Regions from separate parts of the Vibrio sp. PNB23_22_6 genome, predicted to be linked through region 1. Evidence: predicted binding sites of a transcription regulator. Region 1 holds the regulator's gene; each other region holds the start of a gene.
The links. Region 1 encodes PurR, which represses purine synthesis genes. Its sites were predicted from a motif close to TNANGNAAACGTTTNCNTNA; they were not measured.

Region 1 (3,194 bases):
GGAAGAAGAAAAAATTTCAAAAAAAAACCGCAGTATCAAAACTGCGGTTTTTACTCAATGTCATGCTGAATCGCGCGTTATGAAAGCGCGAACATCAACTCTTCTCTACGAGACTGAGGCACAACGCTCCAATGCGTACCGTTGATTGCCCCTTCTAACGCCCACAGCAACTCAATACTTACCGTAGAGGTATGCGTATCTTGAATTGCTTTGTAAGCATTTAAGGCACCTTCATCTTCTAGCTCTTCGACGGAATCGATGCCTGCTTTCTTTAGCATGCGTTCAGTCGCTAAGCGTAGATTAGGAAGATCTTTCAAACGGTTTGGCTTAGTGCTCGCTTGTTGCTTTTTTTCTTGCTTAGCCGTCTCTAGAGATAGCTTAGCAACATCAATCAAGCGGTCAGTCGATTCCCACAAATCATCAGAAATAGCATAGTATTTCGTCACTACGGGGAATCCACGTTTCTTGTAGACGTACGGTTTTAATCCTTGAGTCTCGAAGTCAGATGAAGTTTTTTGGTCTCCTCGAATATGAAGTTGATTGTTCACAACGAGTGCAAACATCGTTTCATCAGCGAAAAGCCCGAAGCCACCAAACATTGAGCGCGACTTGATCGTACCAAGTGCCTCAAACAGCTTCATTGAGTCTTTGAGTATCGGTTTATCCATGGTGTGTTATCTCGGTGTAATTAATATTACGCCACCAAAAATCAGGTCCGAGAGATTAGCAAATGCATGCAGACACAATGTCATTAAAGGGTAAACTCACTTAATGCATATTTGCCATCGGTAACCCCGCTACCTTTCACTATATTTAGTGGTTAAGGCCGGAGGCTTTGCGTCCCATCCTTTCGAATGGTTTGCCCTGTGCGTGACAAGAGGAGAATACTTCGTATATTGCATTAACATCACGTTCCAAACACTAAAGTGTGATCTCTATTCAACTAATGGTGCCATCTTAATGTGTCTAATTTCATATTTTGAAATGTCTACTTGCCATACAAAAGCTTGATGTAGGAAATGGGCAACAAGTTAGTTAAAACAGCAATTTATCTTAGCTTTTGATTATATAAGTAATGTGAAATGCTTAAAAAATTTCATTTTACGAAATAAAAAAAGCACTCCGAAGAGCGCTTTATAAACTTGAGGGGGAGTTAGTTCAATTTCTTAACGGTGTTACGAACCACAATCTCAGGCTGCATTTCAAAAATGCGTTTTTCGTGTTCTTTGTCTTTGATTCGCTCTAGTAAAATCTCGAACGCATTCTTACCAACACGTCTTTTTGGTTGGTGAATAGTCGTTAGAGGAGGCGAGAAGAACTCCGCAAGCTCAATATTGTCATAGCCAATCACTGAGATATCATCAGGGATTTTTATGCCATTTTGTTGTAGACGGCTCATTAAGCCTAATGCCATGGTATCGTTAAAACAGAATACCGCAGTAGGGCGTTTATCCATTGCCGTAATGTTGTCTGCAGCAAGTACTGCCGTATCACACTCGAAGTTACCTTCGAGAATTAACTCTTCGTTTACTGGTAGCTTTGCTTCAGCCATTGCACGTCGAAAACCAGAAATACGCTCTTTACATGCTGCTTTATCAAAGTGACCGCTTAGGCATGCAATATCGGTGTGACCATTGTCAATCAGGAACTTCGTTGCTAGGTAACCACCTTCTTCAGAGTTGTCGATGATCTTATCCGCCTTTGAGCTTTCTGGGCCCCAGTCCATGACAACTTTTGGTATATCAGCATGGCGATCCAGCATTTCTTGTAGCTCTTCGGTTAAATCCGAGCACATCACTAAAATGCCATCAACACGCTTTTCTGCCAGCATTCGAATATAGTCACGTTGCTTCTCATAGATACCACCAGTATTACATAGGATCAGTGTGTATCCTTGGCGGTAACAGTAGCTTTCAACACCGTCAATAACTTCAGAGAAGAATAGGTTTGTTGATTGTGTTACCAACATGCCGATAGTACGGGTTGAGTTACACTTTAAGCTGCGGGCAACAGCACTTGGCGCGTAATTTAGTTCATCAACTGCTTTCATTACTTTTTCTTGGGTTGTTTCTGCAACAAAGCGCGTTTTATTAATTACGTGCGAAACTGTTGTGGTAGAAACGCCGGCTAAGCGAGCAACGTCTTTTATAGTGGCCATAAATGATGTCCTGTATCGAGCTACTTAATACCGTAGTGAATACAACCTTACGCTTAGTATCTGCGCAAACCGAGTGTTATGAGGAAAGTAGTACTCAATAGTTCAGGCAGTGGTTGTTCCGAAATCGGTATAATAAAGGTTTGTAGCAACATTCGTTGCTGAGAGTATTATTCCTTTTAGTTACAATAAGGAATGGATCAGCAATGATGTTAATAAAACACAAAAACCGCTATATTTCAGCGGTTTACATATAAATCATATTTAATCGTTTGCGTTCACATTTTAGACTGATGCGAGCACGCTGGCAATGTTTTCAGCTGTGGTTTTGTGTATTTCAAGTCACATTTTAACTGCGAAATGAAAAGGCTTTTCTACGCCAGACTAAAACTGAACGAACAAATAAGGAGCTCTGAACTCCCCAAAATAGACGGCAATTATTCACCAAGAAGGTAATTGCTGTCCAGTTTACAAAATGCAATTAATAGTTGTGCAACGCTAACATAGAAGCCAAATTCATCGAATTGTTTACACTTGGCAGCAAATGGCGGTAACCAAGTTAACAGCTGTTGCTGAATGAAATCGTTCTGTTTGGTGAATGCTTCTTCCATATGCTTTTCTTGCTCGAGTTCGTTAGAGCGGATGATCATGTTACCCAAAAAGTCTAACTCAACGGCTAAATGGTCTGCGGGCTCTTTGAGATTTACGTCCACTTGAACACCAAAATCGGCCATCAGTTTTTCCATTTCTTCTGCTGGCTTGTCGTTTAACAGTCCAGATTTACCAATATACATCGATGCGTATGGAAGGGCGCCATGTTTTTCTGTTTTAAGGAAAAGTTCACAAAAGTCTGCGGCAAGTTCTAATTGGGCATCTTCACGATCTTGTAAGCGGTTTAAAGCGTCCACAAGCGAGTCTACGGCTGGTTTAAGGGATTTATTTTCACCTAAACCAGCTAAAAAGCTTCGAATTTCAACACTATGATAAGTCTCTAGTTCTTTTTCGGTCAGTTCTTTGGCGAACAGGCTAGAAAACCACC
Region 2 (3,194 bases), 190 kb from region 1:
ACGAACAAGTGCTTTCCATTGGTAAATCAGATCGTATTGTTCTGGCACTGACTCAATATTGATAGGTTGAGCAGGTACTGAAAGTTGTACGTCTTCAGCAGCCGCACCTTGTTCAACCACACTCGCTACCTTATCTGCCGACGTTTCAATTGGCAATTGTATTGGCTCCACAGACTCGACAGGAAGCTGAACAGGAACAGCCTGTTCATAGAAACCACCTAACGGATCTTCAAATACCATCAGTTGCGAAATCGAAGATGCTTCTTGCTCAAACGCTTGTTGTGACGCAAGCAGATGGATCGTCAATGTCACCTCATTACCTTGTACACGTTTGATTTCTGTGCCTGCCACAGAATTTAGCTTAGTTAACGCTTTCTCTAAACCGAAAAAATCCACCGCTGAAGCAATATTAAGTACTTTCACGTCAATCGATTCTGAAGATTTGCTCGACACGACCACCGCACTCTTCTTCGCGTAGTAATCTGCGATGTCACCAACCATTGCTGCGATAGCACCGCTGCCCGACGTAGAACCGCTACGTGGAGTGGGTTGCGATTCAGACAGTTGCACTGGTGATTGATCGTAAAGTGTCCAACGAATCTTGTCCCCTTGTACTCGTACAATTAGCACGGCATCAGCAGGATAACGAACGCTCGCTTGACGGATAGGATCAATAAACCCACCCCAAATATCAGAGACATTCACCCCCGTAACGTCGTCAAAGTCACCCACTGGGATAGTAAGGGGTAAACCACGCACTTGGGCAGCATTACGTAGTGCCACAACACTCTGAGAATCAGAGTGCTCCCAAGTAATTGCACGATCGTAGCCTTGCTCTTCGACCAACCACACCAAAATGTTAGCACGGTTTGGTGACCAAAATGGCAGCTGTGCTTGGGTCAATAATGAACGGATCTGCCCGCTATTAAATAGCATTTTCAGACCGTTTTGACCGTCAACCTGACCGTAACCAAGTTGAGAAATATAGCGAGAGCTGGAACCAAGCGCCTTCTGAATGACTGGATTGCTAAGAGAAGCGTCAGTGCCTGTCGCGCGTACTATTACATCTTGCATACCTTGTTGACGAGCTAAAGACTCACCATCTTTCTGATTACTGTCTATCACGACTTCTGCGCGGTAGACATCTACCTGAGTAAGAGCGTAAGCAGGCAGGGACAACCAACCTATCAGTAAGAGAGCTAAATAGCGCATAGTTTTCATAATCCTCTAAACAAGAACCCGCATGATAAGCAACTATCAATTTCTGAGCAAGAAAAGTACGGAGTGAATTATCCGGATCCGACCAAGTTGACGCCCATTGAGGCAACAAAACATTCATCTTTCTTATCACTCCATACAAAAGTTTGATCTAGGCAATACTGCAAACGTTTGCAGAATGCTAATATTCGCCGGATTTGTCTGCGTATCTTTGAATAGGGAATTATTATGAATAATGCGTTACAAGGCGCTCAAATGCTCTTTGTCGCTTTTGGTGCTCTCGTACTAGTGCCACTTCTTACTGGCCTTGATCCAAACGTTGCTCTTTTTGGCGCTGGTGTCGGTACTCTTCTTTTCCAACTGATTACAAAACGTTCAGTTCCAATTTTTCTAGCATCTTCTTTTGCTTTTATTGCTCCAATCATGTTCGGTATCCAAACTTGGGGTATTGGTGCGACGATGGGCGGCTTAATGACTGCAGGTCTGGTTTACGTTGGCCTTGGCGCAATGATTAAAGTGCGCGGTGTAGGCTTTATTCACAAAATCCTACCACCTGTCGTTGTAGGCCCTGTGATCATGGTTATCGGCCTAGGCTTAGCGCCTACGGCAGTCAACATGGCTGTAGGTAAATCTGGTGACGGTGCGATTCAACTTGTGAATGGTGATGCTGCCATTATGATTTCAGCCATCTCACTCCTAACAACCATCACGCTGAGTGTATTTGCAAAAGGCTTCCTTAAGCTGGTTCCTATTGTGGGCGGCATCTTAGCGGGTTACGCTGTATCACTCATGTACGGCGTAGTGGATTTTACTCCTGTCGCTCAAGCTGCATGGCTAGCAATGCCTAATTTCACAGCACCAGAGTTCAACATCAACGCTATCTTGTTCATGATCCCAGTGGCTATCGCACCAGCGGTTGAGCACGTTGGCGACATGTTGGCTATCTCAAACGTAACGGGTAAAAACTACCTGAAGAAACCAGGCCTGCATCGCACAATTGCAGGTGACGGGGTTGCGACTATTGCCGCTTCTATGGTTGGTGCGCCACCAAACACAACTTACAGTGAAGTAACGGGTGCAGTAATGCTAACCAAAGCATTCAACCCTGCGATCATGACGTGGGCAGCGATCACGGCAATCGTGCTTGCTTTTGTAGGGAAGTTAGGCGCAATGCTGCAAACGATCCCTGTGCCTGTAATGGGCGGCATCATGATTCTGCTGTTCGGCTCTATTGCAACCGTGGGTCTAAACACGCTGATCAAAAACAACGTTGATCTGCACAAGTCCCGCAACCTTGTGATTGTTGCAGTGACACTTGTGTTCGGTATCGGTGGCATGGCATTTGGTATCGGTGACTTCAGCCTACAAGGCATCAGTCTATGTGGTATCGTGGCAATTATTCTTAACCTAGTATTGCCACACGACCTAGGTGAAAACCACGTGGTCGATAATGCTCAAATGGAAGAAGAGAACGCGAAGTAATTCGTCTGCGCTGTAATTATACCAATCGCAGTAAATAGCTGATCATTCTAGCTTGTTATAACACTCGATAACTCTGATTACTTACTGTGATTGGTCATAAAACGGTGCTCTCTCCATTCGAAACGAACAAATACAAAAAAGGCTTGGTGAAAACCAAGCCTTTGTTTTTTCTATTCAGTAATAATTACTTAGTACCGAAGATCTTGTCACCTGCGTCACCAAGTCCAGGAACAATGTAACCTTTGTCGTTTAGCTTCTCATCGATTGCCGCCGTGTACAGCTCAACGTCAGGGTGTGCTTTTTCTAGTGCTTCAATGCCTTCAGGAGCTGCTACAAGAACAAGTACTTTGATTGCCTGACACCCTTTCTCTTTTAGAAGATCGATAGTTGCGATCATAGAACCGCCCGTTGCAAGCATTGGATCAACAACGAGAGCAATACGCTCATCGATGTTAGAAGCAAGTTTGTTAAAGTATGGCACTGGCTCTAGCGTT
Region 3 (3,194 bases), on a different contig from region 1:
AACACTTCAGCACTCTGTGATATCTACCTTGATCAGGTAGATGTGGTTGAACCGATGTTCAGTAATTTTGGCGGTCGCGCTTCGTTTGCCGGACAAATCACGACAATTAAGTGTTTTGAAGACAACACCTTGATCCGCGAAATGTTAGAACAAGATGGTGTTGGCCGAGTACTATTGATTGATGGTGGTGGTTCCCTACGCAAGGCCCTTATCGATGCAGAAATCGCTACGCTTGCCGAAGAAAATGAATGGGAAGGCATTGTGGTTTATGGCTGCGTTCGTGAAGTCGATGAGCTAGAAGACATGAACCTTGGTATTCAAGCGTTAGCTTCTATGCCTGTTGGTGCCACAAGCCAAGGTATTGGCGAGATTGACGTTCCGGTGAACTTTGGCGGCGTGAGCTTCTTGCCTGAAGATTACCTCTATGCAGACAATACCGGCATTATCCTTTCTCCAGAGCCTCTCAACGTTGATCTTGAGTTGGATGAGGAAGAATAACGAACCTAAAGTTCCTAGATGATAGGGCCTAGCTAGGGGCCTAGTTCCTAGGTGGAGCGTTCTGTGAGTTTGTGCATTTCATTACCTTTTGAGAAAGTGACTGGAATACTGAATACGGAGCGCTTCGCTTACGGAAACACATTCACTGAACCTAACGGCGTTATTCCGGACGCTCAAGCGAGCATCCGGAGTCTATTATTAGCGTACTATTTAGTGTCAGTATATTACCTTAGTGATATCAAACTCGGTCTGTAGATTCTGAATCACACTCGTTCCTCACGGTTCAGAATGACGGTCACTTTAGCGCGCTCTCAACCGAGAGGGTTCGTCATTCTAGCGAGCTCAAGCGAGACTAAGAATCTAACCTCAGCAAGCTCCCCAACCAAATAGAGTCATCTCACTACCGCACAATCGGATTGTAGATCCTGAATCACGTTCGTCCCTCACGGTTCAGAATGACAATATTTTTTAAACGGCATAACAACGTTTGTGTGTTATCCGTAATCCAAAAGTTTAGACCCAAGGATCCTAGGAGCTATCTCTTTTCCCTAGGCCCTTTTTTACCTAGAACCTTTCCCCCAAATACGCAAACACCCGCCGAAGCGGGTGTTTTTAATTCTGGATGATGAGAGGATTATTCCACTTCGTCCATCTTGCCAAGTAGTGCACGAATGCGCTCTTGCCACTGTGCGTGCTCTTGTTGAGCTTGCTGAGATTTCTGCTCAAGCTCTTCGCGTTGAGAACGCATTTCGTTAGCTTCAGCTTCTAGTTTCACTTTATCTTCTTTCAGCTCTTCGACTTCCATCTGAAGAAGAGTGATTGTGTCAACTGCAGTTTGAATTTTCGCTTCTAGTTGTTCTAGTACTTCAAAAGACATCTTGGCCTACCTATGTTATTCCGTGGGACGATACACGACGACTCGTCGGCACCTTACCGATAAGATTCATTCTACTCAGCGTAGCGACGATAAACACTTACTATATTCGATCTTTTGTACCATTCGGTCAAAAAATCGGCGCAATCTCACTAAACTCTGACTTTTCTGAACTTAGAAGCATTTTTGTACAGTGCATTTCACGCCAACTCGACGAAAACTCACCCAAACCTTGATCAAATTCAACTGAGTTAAAGTAAATACTCAGCAAAAAAGCAAACGTTTCCCCATTGCTGTGATAAAATCCCCGAGCAAATTTCTCTTCCCTCTTGTTACTTGGAGACATCATGAAACGCGATTTAGCAATGGCATTTTCCCGTGTTACTGAAGGCGCCGCTTTGGCTGGTTACAAATGGCTTGGCCGTGGCGACAAAAACGCAGCAGACGGTGCAGCAGTTGAAGTTATGCGTACCCTACTGAACAAAACAGACATCAGCGGTGAAATCGTTATTGGTGAAGGCGAAATCGATGATGCACCTATGCTCTACATCGGCGAGCAAGTGGGCTGTGGTGGCGACGAAGTGGATATCGCTGTAGATCCAATCGAAGGCACACGCATGACGGCGATGGGTCAATCGAACGCACTTGCTGTACTCGCGGCAGGTGAGAAAGGCAGTTTCTTAAAAGCGCCAGATATGTACATGGAAAAGTTGGTCGTTGGCCCTGGTGCGAAAGGCGTTATCGACCTAGGTAAACCACTTAAAGAAAACCTAGAGAATATCGCCAAAGCACTAAACAAGTCGCTAGACACGCTCGTCGTTATCACGCTAGCGAAGCCTCGTCACGATGAAGTGATTGCAGAGATGCAAGCAATGGGTGTGCGTGTATTCGCCGTGCCAGATGGTGATGTCGCGGCTTCTATCTTAACGTGTATGCCAGATAGTGAAGTGGACGTGATGTACTGTATTGGTGGCGCACCTGAGGGCGTGGTATCGGCCGCCGTCATTCGTGCACTAGACGGTGACATGCATGGTCGCCTACTGCCTCGCCACGAAGTGAAAGGTGACACCGAAGAGAACCGCATTTATGGTGCAGCAGAGCTAAAGCGTTGTGAAGAAATGGGCGTGCAAGCAAATGTGATTCTTAAGATGGAAGACATGGCGCGCAGCGATAACGTGGTATTCTCCGCAACCGGTATCACGAAAGGCGACCTGCTAGAAGGCATTTCTCGTCAAGGCAACATTGCAACGACAGAAACCCTGCTGATCAGAGGTCGCTGCCGTACCATTCGTCGCATTAAGTCTACACACTACCTAGACCGAAAAGACCCAGAAGTGCGCGATATTATTCTTTAAGTTTAGAGGGCTTTCTCGGCCCTAGGTGGAGCGTTCTGTGAGTTTGTGCATTTCATTACCTTTTGAGAAAGTGACTGGAATACAGAATACGGAGCGCTTCGCTTACTGAAAAGCACATCATCACCAATTGTGTCATTCCAGCGAGCCTTAGCGAGACTAGGAATCTATTATCAGCGTACTGATGAATTTCGATTTATCACCTTAGTGGTATCACTCTCTTTCAGTAGATTCTGAATCACGCTCGTTCCTCACTGTTCAGAATGACGGTCACTTTAACGCGCTCTCAACCGAGAGGATTCTTCATTCTAGCGAGCTCAAGCGAGACTAAGAATCTAACCTCAGCAAGCACCTAGCCTTCACACCCCACCTCAAGCCACAGAATCAACAGACAATAGATTCTGAATCACGCTCGTTCCTCGCTGTTCAGAATGACGACATACGTTAGCTCACATGAATATGGAGCCAAC
Region 4 (3,194 bases), on a different contig from region 1:
CCATTGCCGAATTAACGGAGAAAGCGCGCGGTTTATAGCCGTAAATAAGTACTTTCGATGCTGCTGTTAAACGAAATTCCCAGTAAAAAATTAACCGCGACGGTAGTTTGGTGCTTCCTTAGTAATTTGAACGTCGTGTACGTGTGATTCAGCCATGCCCGCACCTGAGATACGAACAAATTCAGCTTTAGTACGCATATCTTCAATCGTTGCAGAGCCAGTAAGACCCATGCTTGAACGTAGACCACCCATTTGTTGGTGTACGATTTCTTTTAGACGACCTTTGTATGCGATACGACCTTCGATGCCTTCTGGTACTAGCTTGTCTGCTGCGTTGTCAGACTGGAAGTAACGGTCAGATGAACCTTGAGACATAGCGCCAAGAGAGCCCATGCCACGGTAAGCTTTGTATGAACGGCCGTTGTATAGGATAACTTCGCCAGGGGCTTCTTCAGTACCCGCAAACATCGAACCAACCATTACACAAGATGCACCTGCTACGATAGCTTTACAGATGTCGCCAGAGAAACGGATACCGCCGTCAGCAATAACAGGAATGCCGTATTGGTTTGCGACTTCAGCAGCGTCTGCGATTGCTGTTACTTGAGGAACACCAACGCCTGTAACGATACGAGTTGTACAGATAGAGCCAGGGCCGATGCCGACTTTTACTGCGCTTACGCCAGCTTCAATCAGTGCTAGTGCACCTGCACCCGTTGCTACATTGCCACCGATAATATCGAGATCTGGGTATGCAGTGCGAGTTTCACGGATACGATTTAGCACGCCTTCAGAGTGACCGTGTGAGGAATCGATAAGAAGAACGTCAACGCCCGCTTCAACCAATGCAGCAACACGCTCTTCGTTACCAGCACCAGCACCAACAGCGGCGCCAACACGTAGACGACCACGGCCATCTTTACAAGCGTTTGGTTTACGTTCTGCTTTATGGAAGTCTTTGGCAGTGATCATACCAGTTAGTTGGAACTCGTCGTTCACTACCAGTACTTTTTCAACACGTGCTTCATGCATTTTCTCTTGCACTTCTTCACGAGTTGCCCCTTCTTTGACTGCTGCTAGGCTTTCTTTTGGCGTCATTACGGAAGAAACTTTCTTAGAAAGATCAGTAACAAAACGAACATCACGACCAGTGATAATGCCTACAAGCTCATTGCTCTCTGTCACAACAGGGAAGCCAGCAAATCCGTGTTTTTCAGTTAGTGCGACCACATCTGCAATCGTTGCATCTGGATTAACCGTTACTGGATCAGTAACCACACCTGCTTCAAACTTCTTAACTTTACGAACTTCAGCAGCTTGCTGCTCAATAGACATGTTTTTGTGGATAAAGCCAATGCCACCCTCTTGCGCTAGCGCAATAGCTAGACGAGCTTCAGTAACAGTGTCCATAGACGCTGAAATCATTGGGATGTTTAGGGTGATGTTCTTAGTCAACTGAGTGCGAAGATCAGCTGTGTTTGGGAGAACGGTGGAGTGAGCTGGCACGAGTAGTACATCATCGAATGTCAGCGCTTCTTTGGCAATTCTTAGCATTTGCAATATCTCACAAGTAGAGGAGTAAAAAGAACAATCCAATCTCATCGTTTCGCATAATGAGGGTAACCCGTTTTAGGTAGTTGGCTACATTTGGATTAGATATTGCGAAGGGATTATACGTCCAACGCAATCGCTTGACTACAAATTTTTTAATTTTTTTCTTGCATTTACCCCCTTGCTATGTATTATATTGCCGCTAACTTCCATATTCACGTCTACGGAATTAGCTGTGTCCTCCCAGACCAATCAAAACATCTTCACGGTTTCTCGTCTCAATGCCGAAGTGCGTCTGCTGCTCGAAAACGAAATGGGGATCGTTTGGCTTGTCGGAGAGATATCTAACTTCTCAGCTCCCGTCTCTGGTCACTGGTATCTCACTCTTAAAGATTCTCGCGCTCAAGTAAAATGTGCCATGTTCCGTGGTAACAATCGTCGCGTCACTTTCAAACCTGCTAACGGCAATCAAGTGCTAGTCAAAGCGCGCCTGTCTTTGTACGAGCCGCGTGGTGACTACCAATTGGTCATCGAAAGCATGCAGCCAGAAGGTGATGGTCGCCTGCAACAAGAGTTCGAAGCGCTTAAGATGAAATTGGCGGCGGAAGGTTTGTTTGCGCAAACCAATAAGCACCCATTACCAGAGCATCCCAAACGTGTTGGTGTGATCACCTCGAAAACTGGTGCCGCACTGTACGACATCTTAGACGTATTAAAACGCCGTGACCCTTCCCTACCTGTTGTGATTTATCCAACCATGGTGCAAGGTGAAGAAGCCGCGATTCAAATTGCTCAAGCAATTGGTCGTGCCAACAGCCGTGATGAGTGTGATGTGCTGATTGTTGGTCGTGGCGGCGGCTCGTTAGAAGATCTATGGTGTTTTAACAACGAGATCCTTGCTCGTACCATTGCAGCAAGCCAGATCCCGATCATCAGTGCTGTTGGTCACGAAGTGGATGTGACGATCGCAGACTTTGTCGCTGATATGCGCGCACCAACCCCATCAGCTGCTGCTGAATTGGTAAGCCGCGACAACAGCCATAAAGATCAAGCTTTGGTGACTCGCCAGCATAAGCTCACGAGTGCGATACGTTATTACTTAGCGCAGCAAAAACAACAATCAACGCAATTGATGCACCGCCTTGAGCACCAACATCCAAGCTACCAGCTACAGCGCCAGTCTCAACAACTGGATGACTTGGATATACGCTTGCAGCGTGCAATGCAGCGATTTATTGCTTCTCATCAGCAAGCGGTAGAACGTAAACAGTATCGCCTACAACTGAACTCTCCTATTAAGCGCCTTGCTGTGCAAAAATCCAAACTTGACCGAGTGGAGCAAAAGCTCATGGACGCGATGGATCGTAAACTGCTGACCATGCGCCATAAACTGGCTATTGCAGCGGAAAAACTAGATACCGTCAGCCCACTAGCAACGCTAAAACGAGGTTATTCGATCACTCAAACCGAACAAGGTCAGGTGATTACTCAAGCCTCAGATGCAAAAACGGGCGACATACTGGTCACCCGTTTGGCTAATGGTGAACTTCGCTCGACCGTAAACTAGCGCTTTGCCCTAAATTTTCTGAAACTCAAATCGAACGCGAGATTTTGATTTAAGTTCATTGCAGCTATTGCAAAAA

Region 2: the regulator PurR is predicted to act here: its motif matches at 1,378-1,397, upstream of ACVA54_RS03380 (uracil-xanthine permease family protein).
Region 3: the regulator PurR is predicted to act here: its motif matches at 1,644-1,663, upstream of glpX (class II fructose-bisphosphatase).
Region 4: the regulator PurR is predicted to act here: its motif matches at 1,680-1,699, upstream of guaB (IMP dehydrogenase).

The regions. Positions count from the first base shown of each region.
Region 1 covers NZ_JBNFXP010000003.1:255,069-258,262, forward strand. The annotation lists gene ACVA54_RS04295 (TfoX/Sxy family DNA transformation protein) at 78-668, opposite strand; cyclic di-GMP riboswitch class I at 785-874, opposite strand; gene purR (HTH-type transcriptional repressor PurR) at 1,154-2,158, opposite strand; gene torD (molecular chaperone TorD) at 2,593-3,194, opposite strand, start outside.
Region 2 covers NZ_JBNFXP010000003.1:61,208-64,401, reverse strand. The annotation lists gene ACVA54_RS03385 (DUF2066 domain-containing protein) at 1-1,212, opposite strand, end outside; gene ACVA54_RS03380 (uracil-xanthine permease family protein) at 1,447-2,700, shown strand; gene upp (uracil phosphoribosyltransferase) at 2,885-3,194, opposite strand, start outside.
Region 3 covers NZ_JBNFXP010000046.1:3,791-6,984, forward strand. The annotation lists gene rraA (ribonuclease E activity regulator RraA) at 1-498, shown strand, start outside; gene zapB (cell division protein ZapB) at 1,133-1,375, opposite strand; gene glpX (class II fructose-bisphosphatase) at 1,720-2,727, shown strand.
Region 4 covers NZ_JBNFXP010000021.1:15,678-18,871, forward strand. The annotation lists gene guaB (IMP dehydrogenase) at 91-1,554, opposite strand; gene xseA (exodeoxyribonuclease VII large subunit) at 1,787-3,118, shown strand; gene ACVA54_RS15340 (zinc ribbon domain-containing protein) at 3,128-3,194, opposite strand, start outside.